Regions from separate parts of the Paenibacillus xinjiangensis genome, predicted to be linked through region 3. Evidence: riboswitches for the same ligand, from Rfam matches in the RefSeq annotation. Region 3 holds a riboswitch; each other region holds the start of a gene.
The links. A riboswitch is a leader RNA that binds a small molecule or an ion and turns the genes downstream of it on or off. The one in region 3 is predicted to bind cyclic di-AMP.
Positions count from the first base shown of each region.

Region 1: it holds a riboswitch for cyclic di-AMP, as region 3 does, so the genes downstream of both, AC6ESP_RS03615 (TrkH family potassium uptake protein) here and AC6ESP_RS24525 (resuscitation-promoting factor) in region 3, are expected to answer to the same signal.
Region 2: it holds a riboswitch for cyclic di-AMP, as region 3 does, so the genes downstream of both, AC6ESP_RS22275 (C40 family peptidase) here and AC6ESP_RS24525 (resuscitation-promoting factor) in region 3, are expected to answer to the same signal.

Region 1 covers NZ_JCAALS010000002.1:328,063-334,737, forward strand. The annotation lists gene uvrC (excinuclease ABC subunit UvrC) at 1-1,645, shown strand, start outside; gene AC6ESP_RS03610 (CPBP family intramembrane glutamic endopeptidase) at 1,611-3,245, opposite strand; cyclic di-AMP (ydaO/yuaA leader) riboswitch at 3,525-3,702, shown strand; gene AC6ESP_RS03615 (TrkH family potassium uptake protein) at 3,794-5,131, shown strand; gene AC6ESP_RS03620 (potassium channel family protein) at 5,149-5,811, shown strand; gene AC6ESP_RS03625 (LysR family transcriptional regulator) at 5,877-6,675, opposite strand, start outside.
Region 2 covers NZ_JCAALS010000025.1:59,631-66,305, forward strand. The annotation lists gene AC6ESP_RS22270 (cryptochrome/photolyase family protein) at 1-712, opposite strand, end outside; gene AC6ESP_RS22275 (C40 family peptidase) at 841-1,311, opposite strand; cyclic di-AMP (ydaO/yuaA leader) riboswitch at 1,314-1,472, opposite strand; gene AC6ESP_RS22280 (hypothetical protein) at 1,800-2,606, opposite strand; gene AC6ESP_RS22285 (M1 family metallopeptidase) at 2,620-4,623, opposite strand; gene AC6ESP_RS22290 (YwhD family protein) at 4,728-5,264, shown strand; gene AC6ESP_RS22295 (NAD(P)-dependent oxidoreductase) at 5,261-5,872, shown strand; gene AC6ESP_RS22300 (RNA polymerase sigma factor) at 6,010-6,552, shown strand; gene AC6ESP_RS22305 (zf-HC2 domain-containing protein) at 6,549-6,675, shown strand, end outside.
Region 3 covers NZ_JCAALS010000031.1:7,514-14,188, reverse strand. The annotation lists gene rsmA (16S rRNA (adenine(1518)-N(6)/adenine(1519)-N(6))-dimethyltransferase RsmA) at 1-673, opposite strand, end outside; gene rnmV (ribonuclease M5) at 681-1,226, opposite strand; gene AC6ESP_RS24525 (resuscitation-promoting factor) at 1,409-2,557, opposite strand; cyclic di-AMP (ydaO/yuaA leader) riboswitch at 2,802-3,006, opposite strand; gene AC6ESP_RS24520 (TatD family hydrolase) at 3,191-3,964, opposite strand; gene AC6ESP_RS24515 (HD domain-containing protein) at 3,994-5,289, opposite strand; gene AC6ESP_RS24510 (AbrB/MazE/SpoVT family DNA-binding domain-containing protein) at 5,567-5,821, shown strand; gene rsmI (16S rRNA (cytidine(1402)-2'-O)-methyltransferase) at 5,954-6,675, opposite strand, start outside.

The DNA.
Region 1 (6,675 bases), on a different contig from region 3:
AGCACTTATACTTGAGTGCAATCTAATCAAGCAATATCATCCAAGGTATAACGTATTGCTGAAGGACGATAAAACATTTCCTTATATAAAAATTACGAATGAGGCTCATCCTCGTCTTGAAGTAACAAGGCGTATTCTGAAGGATAAAGGCAAATATTTCGGTCCCTATCCGAATGCCTATGCGGCACAGCAGACGAAGAAGCTGCTTGATCGGCTGTATCCGATGCGCAAGTGCAACACGCTCCCGGACAAAGTGTGCTTGTATTATCATCTGGGCCAATGTATCGCTCCTTGTGTATATGAGGTGGAGCCGGGCACTTACGATGTCATGGTACAGGAAATTACGAAGTTTCTGAACGGCGGACATGATGTCGTGAAGGTCGAGCTTCAACGTAAAATGGAAGCAGCCGCGGAGGATATGGAATTCGAGCGGGCCAAAGAATACCGTGATCAGCTCATCGCTATCGATGCTGTGATGGAGAAACAAAAAATAACGATGTCTGATGCGCTCGACAGGGATATATTCGGCTATGCCGTGGAGAAGGGCTGGATGTGTGTTCAGATCTTATATATGCGCCAAGGCAAGCTCATCGAGCGCAGAGGTACTACCTTTCCCTATTACGGTGAGGAATACGATGATTTCATGACATTCGTTACCCAATATTATAGTGACAACCCTGCATTGCCGAAGCAAATTCTGCTGCCGCTGCCACCAGAGCAAGAGGAGACAGTAGAAGCTGAGCCGCAGCTATTGGATGAAGCCTCATCCGAGCCAGCCGCATCGCGCGCTGATGAGGTTATATCTTCCTTGTACAGCTGGCTCAAGGTCAAGGTGTTAATGCCGCAGCGGGGACGCAAGAGTGAAGTCGTAACGATGGCAACGGACAACGCCAGAATTATGCTGGCCGATAAGTTCCGGCTTATCGAGCGAGATGAGGAGCGCAGCGTGAAGGCATCCGAAGCATTGGCGCAGTGGCTGGGCCTGCCAGAGGTGCGCCGGATTGAGGCGTTCGATAACTCTAATATACAAGGCACGAATCCAGTATCGGCGATGGTCGTATTTACCGACGGGAAGCCGGATCGCAAGGAATATCGCAAATATAAGATTAAGACGGTACAGGGTCCAGATGATTATGAAACGATGCGTGAGGTTGTACGCAGACGCTATGAGCGGGTGCTGAAGGATCAGCTCGCTGCACCAGATGTCATTGTAGTCGATGGCGGCAAAGGGCAGATATCTGCGGCGATCGACGTTCTGCATAATGAACTGGGCTTGTTTATCCCGGTATGTGGGCTTGTGAAGGATGCCAAGCATAAGACTGCTCAGCTTATGACGGGTGACCCGCCTGAGGTTGTGCCGCTTCCTAGAGACAGTCAGGAGTTTTATCTGCTCCAGCGCATTCAAGACGAGGTTCACCGCTTCGCCATCACCTTCCACCGCGAGCAGCGGGGCAAATCGATGATTGCTTCTCAGCTGGATGCGATTCCGGGAATTGGCGAGAAGCGGCGTAAGCTGCTGCTTAAGCATTTTGGCTCGATCAAAAAAATAAAAGAGGCCTCAGTGGAAGATTTCCGGCCTCTTTCAATAGGAGATAAGCTCGCTGCACAGATTATTGCGGCGCTGCGGGAGGAGCCGTCGTCATAGCTGATGACGGCTTTTTCCTTTTGTAATCATGCCATTTCTTCATGACCCACGCAATAATAACAGGCAGCACAGCGTAGAAGATTGCCGCTGTAATATGGAGTGCGCCGCCTACGGATATGAGCGACAAGCCCATTAATAAGCTGTCAAGAATGGCATGCGTGAACAGTGCCGTAATGAATCCGAAGCGAAGGAAAATATAACAGAATATAAGCCCCAGAATAACAAGCTCGATAAGTCTTGTGTAGTAAGGAAAGATGGGATAGCCAACATGGCCAAGAGCCCAGAAGATCGTCGGTATTAAGGAAGCGATGAAGGTATTCTTGAACCATCGCTTGAACAGCGCGATGCCGAACAGCCGGTAGATCGCTTCCTCGGATATGGCAGCGCACCAGGCAAGCATAGGGAGCAGCCATAGCGACTTCATATTGTACGGTGATTGCGTCGCATCACTAGTGCTCCACGAGCCGATAAAGAACTCCAGCGCGATGAAGATGATGGACTGCAGGCCGAGCATAATGATGGCTAGCAGATAGGATAAGCCTACACTGCGCCATACATGGTCACCGTAGTTAGATTCCCTGAACCCGGGCCATAATGGCCGCTTCCACGATCTCCACATGCCATCCCCGGCAACAAGCGTGAAGTATACCGTAATGCCAACAGGAATGAGTAGGATAACGGTGACAATCATCGTAATGGTCAGCGTCGTTTCATCCATTATTTGCTCGCCCTGCTGGGCACGAATGCCATCCATGATACTCATATTATTGTAGATATAAAAAATGATGAAAATAAGGCTGATAAAAATACCTCGTTTGAATGTCGTATGTCCGCGGTACAAGATCGCATAAATAATAGCAAGCACGAGTGAGATCAAGCACATATACAGCAGACTGACGAGAGATAACACATTGGCTGTTTGCTTCTGACTGGCGACCTCTGTTTCATAGGCAGCTGGTGCCTTGAATTCAGGCTTGTATTGTGTAACAACAGGTTTGCCGTCGACTAGCTCTGCACTTATCGTAAGCTCGAGTGCGGCGTCCGCAAGGGTATAGCCAGTGGGATGAATAACGAGCTCTCCATCATCGTTCACCCAACGCTCCTTCAGCTCGCTGATTCGGAAGCCTTTGGTGACAGCCAGCTGTTCTGCGGCCTGAAAGAGCTGCTCCTCCTGAACCGGCTCATCATTGCTGTTCATAAGATGCCACGCTACCACATTCCCATTAGTCATATGTACATAGACGAAAGCGGTACTGCCGTCTACAGCATCGACTTGAACCTGATACGTATCGTTAGGGAATTGCTTGCCGTATTGCTTCTCATAGGATTCGAGCAATTTCTCTTTGGACAGATAGCCTGTTGCTAAGCTGTCGGTCTGATAGACAGTGTAGGCAGATTTCGTATCCATTCCAAGCTGCTGCTTCGTGAACTGGAGGGCTTGTCCTTCGGCTGCGCTTTTATCGATGACTTTCATTGTACTGTCAATCGAAGCGGACTGCTGGAAGATCGGACCGACCTGTGTGAATACAAAAATAAGCGCACCTGCTATTGCGGCCCATAGGAAGCGTTTCCAGTCGTGGCGGGCAATTGAATCGACCATATTTCACCTCAATTTTGAATTGTAGATTTCTTACGCTGCCATGTAACCATACCATACAAAACCCTGTATTATCCAATCCAAGCGTCTGATTTACAACATCCAGTATTATGAAAACCAACGATTGTTTTCATAAAAACGAGAAATAACGATGTGCGAGAAGCGTTGGGCGCACTGTTGCATAAGGTTGACCATTTTTGAGCCAATATAGGCTTATTTATGCGGTATACTCGTTTTGTATTCCAGATGATTTAGCTTATAATCATAATCGTCATTGTTAATTGAATAAAAAAGCCGAATTTCCGTATGAAAACGGGGGAACCATAATGCTGACAGAAATGCCAGCAGTGGGGTGAATTTCAGGAAGAGCACGGGATGTGATCCGTAAGCTTCTTGAATAGGGCTGCCTGTCCAGGCCCGAATCCGTCAGCTAACCTCGTAGGCTTTGTGGAACAGGACTCATCGCATAAGGCATTGGGTTTCCAGTGCTTTTTTCTATGCCCAAAATTCGATTGACACCAGTTATTAGAGGAGAGCAGGGACTTATATTGATGAAACACTTAAATGTTCTAAAATGGTCTCCCCCGCGTATTCTCGTACTGGGCTTCGCGGTCATTATTCTGCTCGGTGCCACGCTGCTGTCGATGCCATTCGCATCAGCCGATGGATCGCGGCTCCGCTTCGTAGATGCTTTGTTCACAGCTACTTCAGCAACTTGTGTAACTGGGCTTGTTGTGGTGGATACAGGCACTTATTTCTCAAAAGCAGGGCAAATGATCATTATGGCTTTAATTCAAGTCGGCGGTGTCGGCTTCATGACGATGGGCACGCTGTTCGCTCTCGTGCTGCGCAAAAAAATCTCGCTCAAGGAGCGTCTTATCCTCCAAGAAGCGATGAATCAGTCCAGCATGGAAGGTATCGTTAGATTAATCCGTAAGGTTATCTTTTATTCTTTATCTATAGAACTGATCGGCGCGCTGCTGTTCGCTTCTCGCTTCGCAGTAGATATGCCGCTAGGCAAAGCGATTTATTTCGGAATTTTCCATTCGATCTCGCTATTCAACAATGCAGGCTTCGACATCTTTGGTGATTATCGCAGCCTAACGCTGTATGTAGATGATCCAATTGTCAATTTAACCGGTATACTGCTTATTATTTTGGGTGGACTAGGCTTCATCGTTCTGTCCGATTTACTCGAGTATCGCAGCAAGAGAAAACTGTCGCTGCATAGTAAAGTCGTTCTGTCCATGACAGGAGCACTTATTGCCGTAGGTGCAATCGTCATTTTCATATTCGAGTTCTCTAACAGCAAGACGTTAGGAGCGCTGAGCTGGGATGGCAAGATTATAGCTTCCATATTCCAGTCTGTCACTCCGAGAACGGCTGGAGCCAATACGCTTGATTACACAGCGCTTCGCCAAGCTACAGTATTCTTCACCATTATCCTCATGTTCATCGGCGCATCACCTGGTTCAACCGGGGGAGGAATTAAGACGACGACGTTCACGACGCTGATCGGTGCAGTTATCGCCATGGTTCGAGGCAGAGAAGATATCGTCTTCTTCCGATTCAGACTGGCGAAGGAACGTATTCTGAAGGCTTTGTCGATCACGATGCTGTCACTTGCACTCGTCATCTTCGTTACGATGGTGCTCGCGACGACAGAGGATCAGCAATTTATCAAAATATTGTTCGAGACGACCTCTGCTTTTGCCACAGTCGGATTATCGCTTGGACTAACACCAGAGCTCACGGACATAGGGAAAATGATCATCATCTTAACGATGTTTGCCGGCAGGCTTGGTCCATTGACACTTGCTTATGCGCTTGGACCGAAAACAGAGAAAGAGCTGTACCGGTATCCCGAAGGTAAAATCACAATTGGATAGGGGAATGGAACGATTTAATGAAAAGTAAACAATTTGTCGTCGTGGGATTAGGGAGATTCGGCTCAAGCCTGGGGAGAGAATTAGTAGAGCTTGGCCACGAGGTGCTTGGTATAGATAAGGATGAGGAAGCAGTTCAGGAGATGAGCGATATATTAACGTATTGCGTATCTGCGGACTGTACAGATGAGGATGCGCTCCGCTCGCTGGGTGCCCGCAACTTCGATTGCGGTGTTGTCGCGATTGGTGACAATATTCAGGCTAGTATTCTAACCACAATATTATTGAAGGATTTGGGTGTGAAAAAGGTTGTCGCCAAAGCGATGACTGAGCTTCACGGGCGCGTACTGGAGAAAATCGGTGTCGATCGCGTTGTCTACCCTGAGCGTGATATGGGAATTCGTGTAGCGCATCAGCTCGTATCGCCTAATCTGCTTGATTATATCGAGCTGTCCAAAGACTATACCATTGCCGAGCTTGTTGTACCTAGATCATTGAATGGCAAGTCCCTGCATGAATTTAATCCGCGTGCGCGATTCGGCTGCAGCATCGTTGCCATTAATAAGTCCCAAGGCATCATTATTGCTCCTACCGCGACAGATGTGCTTACCGAACGAGATGTCATGGTCGTCATAGGTACGAATGAACAGATAGAACAGTTTGAAGAAGCAATAATCAGGTGAAGCTAAGACAGTAGCGCTGCAAGGGCAGAGGCTGCTGTCTTTTTGTGCTGATACATATATTAATGCTATTTGCGCGCCAGCTCCTCGATCCATTGCCTCACGACAGGATTCAGATTGGCAGGATCGGCATGGATGAGACAGGTTGTGCGTTTCGTATCCTCCAGCTCCCGGATCGGAACGACGGTCAGCTCATTATCCTCAAGCAGCTGCTGGCGCATGTAGGATTGTGGAAGCAGCGTAGCGGCGCGGCAAGTATGGAGCAGACGCAGTATAGCCTCGAAGGAGTCGATCTCCATTCTGACATCAGGCTGTAGATTGTATTTGGCGAACAGCTCATCGGTTAATACCCGATACCAGGTTCCCTTGGAGAAGAGAATCATCGGGAAACCGTTCAGATCCTTGATCTCGAACGTCGCTTCTTGGCTTGTTACGACAACGCTCTTGGGCAGAACGAGCAGCAGATGATCCTCGAACAGCGGAACGCAGTGCAGCTGAGCATCCTCGATGCGGGAAGCTACGATAGCGATATCTGCTTTATTCTCCCGAACAAGCGTTACGATCTCATGGGTTTTTCCAGTGACTGCCTTAATATCGAACTCGGGATGGCTGGCATTGAGTGACTGAATGAAGTCAGGCAGAGTCGTCTGCAGGGTTGTTAAGCTCGCTCCTATTGTAATAGAAGTTCTGCCTGTAGAAGTATACTCTGATACCGTTTCCAGATACTTGCGATGAAGCTGCCGCAGCTCAAGCGCATATTCATACGTTAATTGGCCGATCCGAGTCAATTCTAGTCTTTTGCCGATTCTCCGGAACAGCTGAACGCCGATATCTTCCTCGAGCTTGGCAATTTTACGGGACAGTGCA
Region 2 (6,675 bases), on a different contig from region 3:
ATAAATCCTCTGCGTATAGATCCCGTTGCTCGGAATAAGAGGCCATCCGTTCTCGCACGAAGCGATCAAGCGTGCCTGCGGCCTTCACCGCAGTACAATCCATAATAGTAGTACCGCCGAGAGCCGCCGCCGCTTCCTCCGGCAATTTATACCGTACGGATAATTCGCAGCTCAGCTCTTGTATAGTTGTTAAATGCTCAATAGTCGTCTCTTCAGATGGAGAGTAATATTGCAGCATATAGGTACTCCACATTCTATAGAAAGGAGTGAATACCTTATAAGGCTCCGTACGTCTGGTGAACGCTTGGAAACCTTCAAGATCTGCCAGTGCCGCATCTGCAAGGGGCGTCCAACGTCTGCCTGCAGCTCTTACCCTCTGCTGCACATGCTCATCGCGCTGTCGAGCGTAGGGCGTGTAGTCCGCTTGAACAATAACCTCATCAATCGGATGGCATTGCAGCAGAGCTTCCGTAATTTCGGCTGGATCGCCGTAGAGCACGTGAAGCTCTTTGCCCGCCACTGCATATTCATGCAGCAGCGCAGCAGCCTGGCGGATGAAATTCCGCCCGCTATGGGTGTGCAATCGACCGCCTCCGGCTAACTGCGGATCGATAATCAGAAGATGAATACCGACATCTTTCTGTTTTTTTATATAATCAAATGCGCGCATATGGTTTGAACGTAGATCTTTGCGGTGAATAAATAAGTACATGGCAGGCGCTCCCCCTTAGACGTGAGAAAACAGCAAAGCCGCATGTGGTTTGTCATAACAGAGACAAACAACTGCGGCTTTGCTGAAAAAGTCATTCCTCGCTTCGGTGAGGAAGTGAGGTGCTGGCTTTATTTTTCGTCAGCATATTTGTCAAATGTGGATTGGTCCATGACGCGACGAGCGTTCATGTACCGAGTTTCGTAATAGGAATCGCTAAGCTTGCTGATAATAACACCCTTGCTGGAAGAAGCGTGTGCAAACTTACCGTCGCCTACATAGATGCCGACATGGGAAACGCCTTTGCCACTTGTGTTGAAGAACACAAGATCGCCAGCTACCAGATCGCCTTTAGCGACTGCTTCACCGGTTTTGGATTGCGATGCAGAAGTACGTGGAAGATCAATGCCCATTTTGTCAAACACATAGGTTGTGAAACCTGAGCAATCGAAGCCTCTCGTTGTTGTGCCACCGCTTTGGTACGGAGTGCCGATTACATTATCGATGATTCCGTCCATTTTGGAGCCTGCAAAAACGCTGCCTGCTTGAAAAGCTAGCATTAACACAAGTCCGAATAGTATTGCTGTAACCTTTTTCAAAATGGTGAAACTCCTTCCAATGCCTACGAGGTTAGCTGTGGGGTTCGGTTGAAGGATCCCTATGATTTCTCAGGCGCCGATTAGAGCTTGGCTCGGACGTCGAAATCAATTCACCCAGAGTGGTTCCCCCGTTTCCAGTACAAGGAATTAGGCAAGCTTTGTTATGTACTCGATAACTATTCTGTTTTTTTTCTTGAACTCCTCCCCAAACTGGCAAATTCTAATAATTCTCATGTAACCTTTTGGCTGAAAGGAACGTTTATTATGATTTTTTGTATAAACATTTGAAAATTATAGGTCATTTAGACTAATGAAACGGATACTATTTACATTTATTATGTGAGGTATTTGTAGAATATGCAGATTATTCTCGCGAGAATGAACGGCTCTCACGCTCCTTAGAGAGAATAATGTGTAAAAGTGACAGGTTTAGAGACAAAAAACAGCCTTGCAGAGGATCCTCTACAAGGCTTGTTAGTCGTCATTCGGCATTAGGTCTGCTTAGATTGCAGGCACTCGTATTGCGCAGCTACCGTCCATACCTTCATCATACTGCGGATCAAGTTATAGCCTTGGTGAAGGATGAGTGCGAGCAGGCCGGCCCATACTAGCGAGATACTGGTGACGAATAGACTGATTCCGGCGCCAATAGCCCACATGAGCAATGAGATGGCTGCAAAAGGAAGGATATGCCGCATAGCAGTCCATAGCTTAGGGAGGATGCCTTCTCCTGTGATGGTGCCAAGCTGCATAGCGAGGAGCAGCAGGTGGAGCACCACGCCCCATAAGAGCCAACCGCCAGCGGCGGGCAGCAGCCCCAGTATAAGCTCCGTGATGGAGCTGCTCTGCAGCAGCGACTGCAGGGCTTTGGGCAGGAGCCACCAGGCAGGGGCGAGTACGAGCAAGGTTTTCAACCAATATAAGAGTGCGATCGGCCTGAATTTCTTGCGTATGCCTTGGATGAACTGCGTTCCTCCCGCATCAGTAGAGTGATGAAGGGAATAGTATAGGCCGGCATCGAACAGTGGCGTGAGCAATATTCGCGTAACGAGCAGCCCCCCCAGCAGCCAGATATACGGGGTAATAAGATCCGTCTTCAACAATTGGAATTGCGCTTCGTTGAAGAAGAGCCTGACAGCTGAAGGGGATTCAGGGAAACGTCTGAGCAGCGGCGTAACGATAGAATCAATGAATCGATATAAGAAGAATCCCCAGAGCAGCTGGTACAAGAAGAAGAGAATCACGATATAGAAATGCTTGACTGCAAGATGCCAGCCTTGCTTCATATAATGCTTCATGGTCATTGCCTCCTTACCACCCTAACATACCGAGCAGCCCTTCGATTATTTTGGCCGTACTGAGGCTCCAACGTGTACGCGTGCTCTCTGGAAGGTCAGCCTTCATGTAGTTATTAATATGCTTGTTGTCGAGCACATTCGTATTGCCCGGATCAATCGTTACCGAAGCGAGCGGGGCATCATGAACAATCTTGAACTGGATGTGCGACTCATCGGCTTCCCAAGTCTTCGGCAGCTGAGTTCCGTCCTTGAACTGCATAACGAGTGGGATAGTGCCGTTGCTGCCGCCGTTCTTTTTGATGAGAACGACTGATTCGTACATGCTCTTGCCATCCTGCTCCACCTTGTTCACGTTGATGGACTCCACAGAGAAGTCTGCCATTTGGCTGCCATAGACATATTGGGTGAAATAATCATGCCACTTCTGCTTCGTCACCTGCTCGACTACCCTCTGGAAGTCGCTGCTCGTCGGATGCTTGAATTTGTACTTCTGAAAATAAGTGCGCATAATCTTCTGCATCATCTTGGTACCGACCTGATTCTCGATGCCAATCAAGACAAGCTTGGCCCGCATGTACACATTTTCCGCATAAATATCATGGCTCTTGTAAGCCCAAGAAGGCTGCTTCAGCGGAGCGGGAGATGTTATGTAGCTGGCTTCCAGAGGGAGATTGGGTGTAAGTCCATAGACGTTCTCCATCACCTTGTCCTCCGCATAGGAGGTGAATCCTTCATCCAGCCAAGCTTCCTCGAATTCATTGGAGGCAACCATGCCATACCAATATTGATGACCGACCTCATGGACAACGGTTCTCTCCAGGCTGTAGCCAGGATTTGCGGTCTCAGCGGCGAATGCGGTCACGAGAGTCGGATATTCCATTCCCCCTGCGCCATTCGCGCCTTTCGGAGGAACGACGACGGACAGCGTAGAATAGGGATACTCTCCGTACCACTGAGCATACTTCGAGAGAGCGGACTTCGCCGCATGCATATAGCGGTCTTTCAGCTCCGCATGTAAAGGATCGATGTAGAGCTTGATGCGAACGCCAGGAATATTAGTCCCAGAGAGCGTGTCCTCCACATAGACGAAATCAGGTGATGCTGCCCAAGCGAAATCATGTACATCATCCGCATAGAATTGATAAGTAATGGTGCTGCCATTACTCTCTGCTGCTTTGGTCTGGAAGCCAGTAGCAGCTACGGTATAAGTGTCAGGTACTTGGATGCGAGCAGAGTAAATACCGAAGTCGCTGTAAAATTCGGAATTGCCGTGGTATTGATGCGTGTTCCAGCCTTCAGCGGCTCGGCCTCTTGTTCCTGCTGTCTCATAGACCGCCAGCTTCGGAAACCACTGTCCTGCCATGACGAAGCTGCCGGAATAGCCCATGCGTGCGAATACTTCAGGCAGCTTCACCTCATAGCTCATTTGCAGGGTAACGGAGGCACCGGGTGCAACAGGTACAGGAAGCTTAAGCTTGGCCAGTGAGTAGTCATTCGGATTGCCATCGTCAGGCTGAACGTAATGAAGCCGCGGCAGCAGACTTTCCCCCTCGAGCGTCTGGAGCGATAACAGCTTCATATAGCCTTGACTGTCGGACGTTGCCTTATCAGACCTAAGCTGACCGCCCGATTCTTTCATGAAGGTGGTCTTGTCTGAGTAGAAGGCATTCGGATACAGGTGAAAATACAGCTCGGACACTGTTTTATTGCCTGGATTGGTCCATGTAACTGACTGCTCGCCGTCCAAATAACGGATATCGTCTCTAAGTGCGACGTGCATGTGGTATTCGACGACTCGCTTACTGAGCGCTTCAGGCTTGGACGCCCAATTATCAGGCTCGGATACAGGTGGCTTGGCCGCTTGTGGCGCAGGCTCCGACAGGGCTTTGGCAGCAGGGGCGAAGGCATACGTATATTGGGATTGCCAAGCGTGGCTGAAGCCCTGCTGGATGGATAGGCCGAGCAGGACGGCGGTGAGTATGAATAGCATTAATCGTTTGACGTGGCGTGGAGTCATTGAACGTTTCCCTCCCGTTGACAAGCATCTACAGCATGTATATGTTGGCTTTTCTCTGAATATTAGCTAAAATGGAATTATTGTATGGGGAAGGTGGAAAGACCATGACAGAGCAGCAAGGACAGCCGGCTGAGCCGGAGAAAAAAGAGAAGAAACAATTGGCGCTCAACGTTGTGAGCAACAAACAACATAAAGGCTTCGGAGCCGGAACAATCGACCTTAGCGCAGTATCCTGCGTCATTATTGATCAGGGTGTTGCCTATATTGATGACGGAGCCATGCACGCCAAGAGCAAGATAGAGCGAGGAATTAAGTTCAGTCCTGACAAAGAAAATACACCAAATGGCCGGCAATGCTGGATCGTATGGGTAGCCGTAGAGCGTACGGAGGCAGGTACTTTGTATGCTGGTGCTACCGCTTGCGAGATGCTGATTGATACGGAAGCACGCCGGGGCTGGAAAATCCTTGCCGATCACGTCAACAAGCTGGATCATGCGCTCAAGCGTCGCTTCAACCTAAGCGAGCTGGGACAGGAAGAGAAGGCAGCATTCCGTAAGCTGCTAATCGCGCATAACGAGGAATGGTGGAACCATTCCTCTGATGAGCTGAAGCAAGCTCTAGAGCCAGGCGAGCAAGCTTGAGAATAATCATATTCGGTGCGAGCGGTGGCGTCGGCAAGCAAGCCGTAAGGCAAGCTCTGGATGCGGGGCACCAGGTTGCGGCCTATGTTCGTAATGCGAACAAGCTTCCGATTCAACACGCTTCGTTGACGATCATTCAAGGCGATGGCTTAGATGAGACAGCCGTGAAAGAAGCCATTAGAGGCTGTGATGCCGTTATTAGCTGCGTAGGCAGCAGAGGGACTGGTGCGACTACGCTTATGTCCGATGTGACTAGGCATGTTCTAGCCGGTATGCAGGAGCATGGTGTGGATCGTATTTCCTATGTGGCATCAGCGGGTATTCATTCCGAGCTGAAGGGTGTTATAGGCTTTCTATTGTCACGAATATTGAAAAATGTGCTTATTGATCATCGAAGAGCCTATGAGCTTCTTGCAGGCAGTAAGCTGCAATGGACCGTTGCTCGTCCGATGCAGCTAACCGATGGGCCATGGACAGGGCAGTATCGCCAGTCTGAGGCTGTACCTAAGGGCGGTCAGAAGATCTCCAGAGCGGATACTGCTCACTTCTTATTGACTGCCGTAACGGAATCAGGCTATGCACGGAAATCCGTTGCATTAGCTTACTAAATCAATAGACTGGGGATGCCTTTGGCGACAAGCTGAAGGGATCTCCAGTTTTTTTTGTGAGAAGTGCAGGGGTGAGCGGGCTAATGTCCGTCTATTAATCAGGAAGGGAGGAGAGCGAGATTCAAGACGAAGCATGGATCAGAGCCGTTCGCGACGGCGGGCCTGCGGAGTTCCAATTATTCGTAGAGGCCTATGGGCCTTACTTATATAGAACCGTCTATGCTGTTATACGTTCACCGCATGATGCGGAGGACGTTACACAGGAAGTATTGCTGCAGATCTATCGCTCCCTCCCGGAATGTAGATTAGATGGCTTCAAGACGTGGATTACCCGTATCGCGGTTAATAAAGCAATTGATTGGAAGAGAAGTAAAGCTCGGAAGCCGGAGGAGCTTGTAGAGAGCGCGTATTCCCTTGAAGCGGCGGGCAACGAATCCGGCTGGAGCGAGCAGGCTGTGGAGCTCACGGTTGTAGAGCTCGAGGACAAACGGCAGGTTCGAGAACAGGTGAAGCAGCTGCCAGATAATTACCGTGAGGTTGTAACGGCTTATTATATGGAAGATAAATCCTATGAGGAAATTTCGATACAGACTGGCCTTGAGCGCAAAAGCGTGGAGTCCAGATTGTACCGGGCACGTAATTGGATTAAGCGGCATTGGCGAAAGGAGGACTTTGAATGAACGGGAAAAATGATGTGCGTAATTCGATGAATAGGAATAGCGAGCCACCGTATCCATCACATGAAGATGCGTCAACAATGAAGCTGTACGTACTGGGCCAGCTTAGTGATCATGATGCCGAGC
Region 3 (6,675 bases):
CTACAGCAGGCTTCTCGCGAAGAGCCAGCTTAATAACCGCCGAGTCTACATTCGGCTGCGGAATGAATACCGTATGCGGCACAATACATACGAGCTCAGGCACACAGTAGTATTGAACAGCAACGCTTAGGCTGCCGTATTCCTTGCCTCCTGGCTTCGCCGCCATCCGCTCTGCTACTTCCTTCTGAATCATGACAACGATGTTCTCTAAGGGAAGCCGCTCCTCCAGCAGCTTCATCAAGATCGGAGTCGTCACATAATAAGGCAAGTTGGCCACGACGCTTACACCTGACACATCAGTGAAGCGCTCTTCGAATAACTGCTTCAGATCAATCTTCAGTACGTCACCATGAACGACCTCAACATTCGTCTCCGCTTCCAGTACGTCCTTAAGAATCGGAATAAGACGATTATCGATCTCGACAGCTGTTACTTTACCTGCGGCCGCCGCCAAATGCTGGGTAAGCGCTCCGATGCCTGGACCAATCTCCAGCGCACCTTTTGTTTCATCAAGCCCTGCAGCCTCAACAATTTTGTGAAGGATATTCTGATCAATGAGAAAGTTCTGACCGAGGCTTTTCTTGAAAGAGAAGCCGTACTTGGCAATAATCTCTTTGGTGCGTCTCGGCGTTGCCACCTCTGCTGCCTTCAACTGCTGTTCCTGTCCACTCACTAACCGATCACTCCTGTCCCTGCTCCATCTTGCGCAGCGCCTCTATAAATTCATTCCTTGTAATACGGAAGCTCGTACAACGCTTGAAAAATTGCTTGCCGTTGGCATAACCGATCCCTAGCTGCTTGCCCATAACGAGACGACGATTGGCCGCATCAGGGTGAACAATAAGTCCCGCTTCCATCAGGTCATCCCATGTAATCTCGCCTTCGCCCTCAGGCGTCTCCGTCCGAAGCTCAGACAATGCTTGTCTTATCGCATCCGGGCTGGCATTCTCAATACCAATATCACCCTTGTACGAAGCCTGCTCCTGTGGTAAAAAAGCATGCTTGCAGCCTGGTACGCGCTGTGCCACGATTTTACGAATACGCTCGCCCGCATGATCCGGATCCGTGAAGATGATCACGCCCCTGCGTTCTTGCGCCAGCTCAATGCGACGCAGCACATCCTCGCCAATCGCAGACCCATTCGTCTCAATGGTATCGGCTTCTACAGCCCGTTTCACTGCTGCTGTGTCATCTTTGCCTTCTACTACAATGATCTCCTTAATCAACAAGAACATCCCTTTCTGAACAAAAGAAAGTGCAACCTTCACTCCGGTGCACGCGTCTATATTTTACCGAGCCAATTACTCCTACAGATAGGCCCATGAACAGACAAAAAGAAGAGGCTGTGCCTCTTCTTATAATGGCATATTTAGCTGATAATTACGATAGCATTAAGCAGATAGTCTTTTTAGCTTGCAGACGGTTTGTTCGGCCCAAGTACATATACCGTATACCCTTTTTTCCTGCCGAACTTCGTTGCAATTTTGTTGCTGTCGAAGTAGACGTCAATCTTATTGCCTTTGATCGCGCTGCCTGTATCCTCCGCTCGGCGGAATCCAATACCTTCGATATAGACCCACCAGCCGATAGGAATAACCTTCGGATCAACAGCTATCGTGCGCCCCTCCTGCACTTTAGCACCGGATGCGGTAATACCGTACTGAGGATGGTCTTCATCCTTGCCGGTAGATTGCACACCAGCTGTATAGGCAGTTAGAGTAACGTTCTTAATCACTTTTTTGGCTTTGAACGTAACGCCGCTTTTCGTGTAGGTTGCTACACTCGGACTACTGCTTGAGAGTACCTGCACGAGCTGTTCAGGCTTCTTCGTTCCGACGGCAACCACTTGATTAACAGCCTTTGTCTCCACAACCTTATTTACAATTTTCTCAGAGACGAGTACACCGTTCTCGTACCGCTCCTCGATTTGCTCAACAACGAGACCTTCCTTACCGGTCTGCACCAGCTTCTCCTTACCCTCTTCCAGGGTAGGATCTTGCTGCTTCACGATAGAGAACGGCGTCGTACGCTCATTCTCAGACACCTTCTTGTCAACGCGAGTGACGGTTACCTTCAAGTCCTCAGCGACTAGTGTGCTAAGCGATGGCGATACCTTATCTTGATCACGTACAGGAATATTTAATTCCTCAATCGCCGCTTGCACGGTCTTCTCCGTCGTGTACACCGTTGATGTCTTGCCATCAGCTGTTACGATAACCGGAACCGCGAAGTTAATCTCCACTCGGTCTCCGTCCTTGATGGATGCATTCAGAGGTGCGGAAACCTCGTCATGTGGTCCAACCGTAATAGCTTGTTCATCCAGTAGGCGTTGCAGGACCCATTGTTTTGTTTTCACAACAGTTTCTTGTCCATTCACTACTACGGATACGCTCTTCTCAGACGATCCGTACAACAACACCAAAAACATGAAAGTCATAGCGATTGAGATAATTGCACTCAGAAAAATCAAACGCAAGTTTTCACGCTTCCATCGCAATGCGAAAGACATGCTGGATGATCGTTTCCCATGGGTCTCCTTAGCTTGGATAATGCCCACTTCATCGGTCCTCCTTCATAGCCCCGCCGCCTAGTGTGACGCATGATTACAACTGACGCGACTATAGTATATTGGCGTGCATAACACGCTCCAGTATTTTCTTACCTCGCAACCTCCTAGATTTACCCTATGTCGACCGTTTCTGCATTATTCGAAAATAAAAAGAAGCCGTCGACAGAGGATCTGTATCGTGGCTTCCCGGATGGTCTAATAGACTTCAGGAATGATGAATGCACGAGGTTGATCGCTCTCTATAACACGCTTGCGAGGTTAGCTGTCGGGTTCGGGTAAGAGAGATACCCTATCCACGGACTCAATGCTCATGGCAATGGCCGCGTAATTCACCCCTATGAAGAATTCAAAACACCCTCCGCGATGCCTTAGGCTTGTCACGAATTAAGTGCCTGGTTCCCCCGCTCTCAGTAATTGAGATTAAGCGTAAACTGGAAATCCAATACAAAAATTTAAAGCTCTGAAATGAATCATACCTTCCACCGCGGTCAGTTGTAAAGATGAGATAAAAGACGATTTTAGCGAAATTATAGGATTAACATGCAAAAAAAAGCCAATTTCAGCGACAAAGTTTAGTTTTATCGCTGTAAAGGTCTTTATTTCTCTCGTTTTGAGCTGTTATTAAACAATACCAAAACATTTTTTACCGTTTTCGCTAGTAATTTTAGCTATTTCATCCTTAGATTTTCCTGTTATTTCAGCTGCGGCCTCTGCCACAAGGGATACATAGGAGGTCTCATTTCTCTTCCCTCTAAATGGATGAGGTGTAAGATATGGGGAATCCGTCTCGATTAATAAACGGTCCAGAGGAACCTTCGCAAGCACCTCTTTTGGCACCTTCGCATTCTTAAAAGTTACGGGTCCTCCGAACGAAATATAGAAGTTCATATCGAGGCATTGTTTCGCTGTTTCCCAGCTGCCGGAATAGCAATGCATAACCCCTCCGACCTCTGCCGCATTTTCCTCTTTCAACAGCCTCAGGATATCTTCATGAGCCTCGCGATTATGAATCACAATCGGCATCTTTAATCGTTTGGCCAGCCTGATCTGCTCCCTGAATACACGCTGTTGAACCTCTTTCGGTGACGTATCCCAGTGATAATCGAGCCCAATCTCTCCAATAGCAACCACTTTCTCATGCGCACATAGCCGCTCAATCCATGCCAAATCCTCAGGCTGCATATCGATACTGTCTACAGGATGCCAGCCTACCGCTGCATAGATGAATTCATATTGCTCGGCAAGTGCTATCGTCGTCGGAATTGTCTCCCGGTTGAAGCCGATATTGATCATTAAGTCGACGCCTGCTGCACGTGCTCTGTCAATAACTTCTGCGCGGTCACTGTCGAAATTCGGTGAGTCCAAATGGGTGTGTGTGTCGAATAAAGAAATCATTGTGTAACAAATCTCCTTCTAATAATAAGCTATATTTTGAAGAGCTCTTTGACCGCATCGCTGAGCTGATCTGCTGCTGCCAGCAGCGGCTCCTCAGGATAGTACAAATGGTACTGGCCTTGGTGCAATCCAGTGATGGAAGTCACGATGTCGGATTTAGCAGATATTTCAATGATTTGTTCGTGCTCATCCAGCAGCAATATCGGCGCTTTCTCTTCTTTTCCCCCTTTTTTCGAGTCAGGGCGGTACACGTCATAAGGCTGATCAAAAGGGAAATCAATCTCCATATGATAGTCCGGATTTAGGCCGATTTGAACGAACTCTCGTTGTACTTCTTCTAATAAAGTGTCACCTGGATCATCTATGGTTATGTACTTGTATAGACGTCGGTTAAGGAATCGATTACATAGCTCTGACAGAAGACAATCCTGCTCCTCCTCCCATTCAATAAAGGCAGCCTGCACATAAGCTTCATCCAGCTTCAAATACTCATTAACCGTAATCGTATTATCGAGCAGACTCTTGATTGGGGCCGGCATCCACTTGAAGCTATACTGCTCGGTATACAGCTCCTTCGCTCTGCGGAATATTTGCCTCAGAATGATTTCGGAGCTCCTTGTTACGGGATGGAAGTAAATTTGCCAATACATCTGGTAACGTGACATGAGATAATGCTCAATGGCATGCATACCACTCTCCTTGACGACGATCTTTCCTTGAACAGGACGAAGTACACGCAGAATTCTTTCGAGGTCAAAGTTGCCATAATTAACGCCTGTGAAATAAGCATCTCTAAGCAAATAGTCCATTCGGTCCGCATCCATCTGACTCGAGATAAGGCTAATGACAATGGGGTTAGGATAGGTCTTCTGGATAACAGCTGCAACCTGCTGAGGGAATTGCTCCGATACCCCGCGCAATACGCGGTTGACTTCTGTGTCCTCTAGTAGAATATTGCATGTCCATTGCTCATGATGTGTATCAAAGACTTGCTCTAATGAATGTGAGAAGGGACCGTGTCCGACATCATGAAGAAGTGCTGCACATAACGCGAGCAGCCGTTCCTCTCGGGGCCATCCTGGATAATCGTTTCTCTCGAACTGAGAAATAATCTTCCTTGTAATCTCATACACGCCAAGAGAATGAGAGAATCTACTGTGCTCTGCGCCATGGAACGTTAAGTAAGAGGTGCCTAATTGGCGTATTCTTCTTAACCGTTGGAACTCTTTCGTATTTACCAAATCCCAAATCGTCTGATCCTGCACATAGATATACTTATGAACCGGATCTTTAAACACTTTTTCTTCGGTTAATTGCTGATTCATTCGCCATTTCCACTCCTTTTGTTCATGGTTTCGACACAAAACGATCCCTAAATGTCGAATAGTGTCGTAATTTAGTTTCCAAAATGTCGAAGCTGTTGTATTCTATACTAAGATTAATATGACCTTACTATATAGTCAAATTCCCTTAAAGTCGCTATTTATCGACGATAATCGTTGTTGACTATTATGGGAATCGTTGGTATTATAGTAGACATAAAAATAGAAACTATGTCGAATAGTGACGAAATTCACTTTTTGAGAGGGGAAACAAATTATTATGATGAAATCTACTGGTATTGTACGGAAAGTCGATGAGCTGGGACGGGTCGTTATTCCGATTGAGCTTCGTCGTACGCTTGGTATTGGAGAAAAAGATGCACTTGAGATTTATGTAGACGGCGAGCGCATTATGCTGAAGAAATATGAGCCTGCTTGTATCTTCTGTGGCAACGCTGAGAACGTGTCTTACTTCAAAGGAAAAATTGTTTGCCATGTTTGTCTATCAGAAATGCCTACACCTGTGACAAAATAAGAAATATATAGTATAATCAGATTATTCAACTAGTTAATTCTAACCTTTTTTATATTCCTTGATGCCTTCCTGTGCTAGAACCCGGCCAGGAGGGTCTTTTTTTTGTTTGAAGGTATGGGAATAACGCAGTGATCAACGATTCACTGCGTTATATACATCCCGTTTAGAAAGTGCTCGATCCATCGCTGTTTTCTTAATCGCTTCTTTGCGATCACATTCCTCTTCATAATGAGCAACATGCTCTTCTAAGCTCATATCGATCCACCATGCGCTCTCACTTGCTGCCAATTCTGCTGCTCCAGCTTCTGCCCCTTCAATAATGAGACAATACTCCCCAAGCGGAGGATGCTCAGCAATCCAAGCTATACACTCAGATACGGTTCCACGAGCTGCTTCCTCATGACGCTTCGTAATTTCACGTATCATAGCCATACGCCGATCTCCGAGGCCCTCTAGTAACGCATCCAGCGTCTTACGCAGCCGATGAGGCGACTCGTACATCATAAGTGTCCCTTCTTGATTTTGAAGACGCTCCAGCCATTTGGTGAGTGACCTCTTATCTCGTGGAGGAAATCCCGTGAAGAAGAAGCGTTCTGTCGGTAATCCCGAGATAATTAATGCAGACAATGCAGCATTCGCTCCTGGTATAGGAACGACTGTAATTCCCTGCTCCACAGCTTCAGCTACAAGATCGGCTCCGGGGTCTGATACTGCCGGCAGACCTGCATCGCTTACAAGGGCAATGGATTGTCCTTCCAAAAGAAGACGAATAAGCTCGCTCCCACTTGCCTGCTTGTTATGTTCATGGTAGCTTACGATACGCGTTGCTATCTCGTAATGCGTAAGCAGCTTGC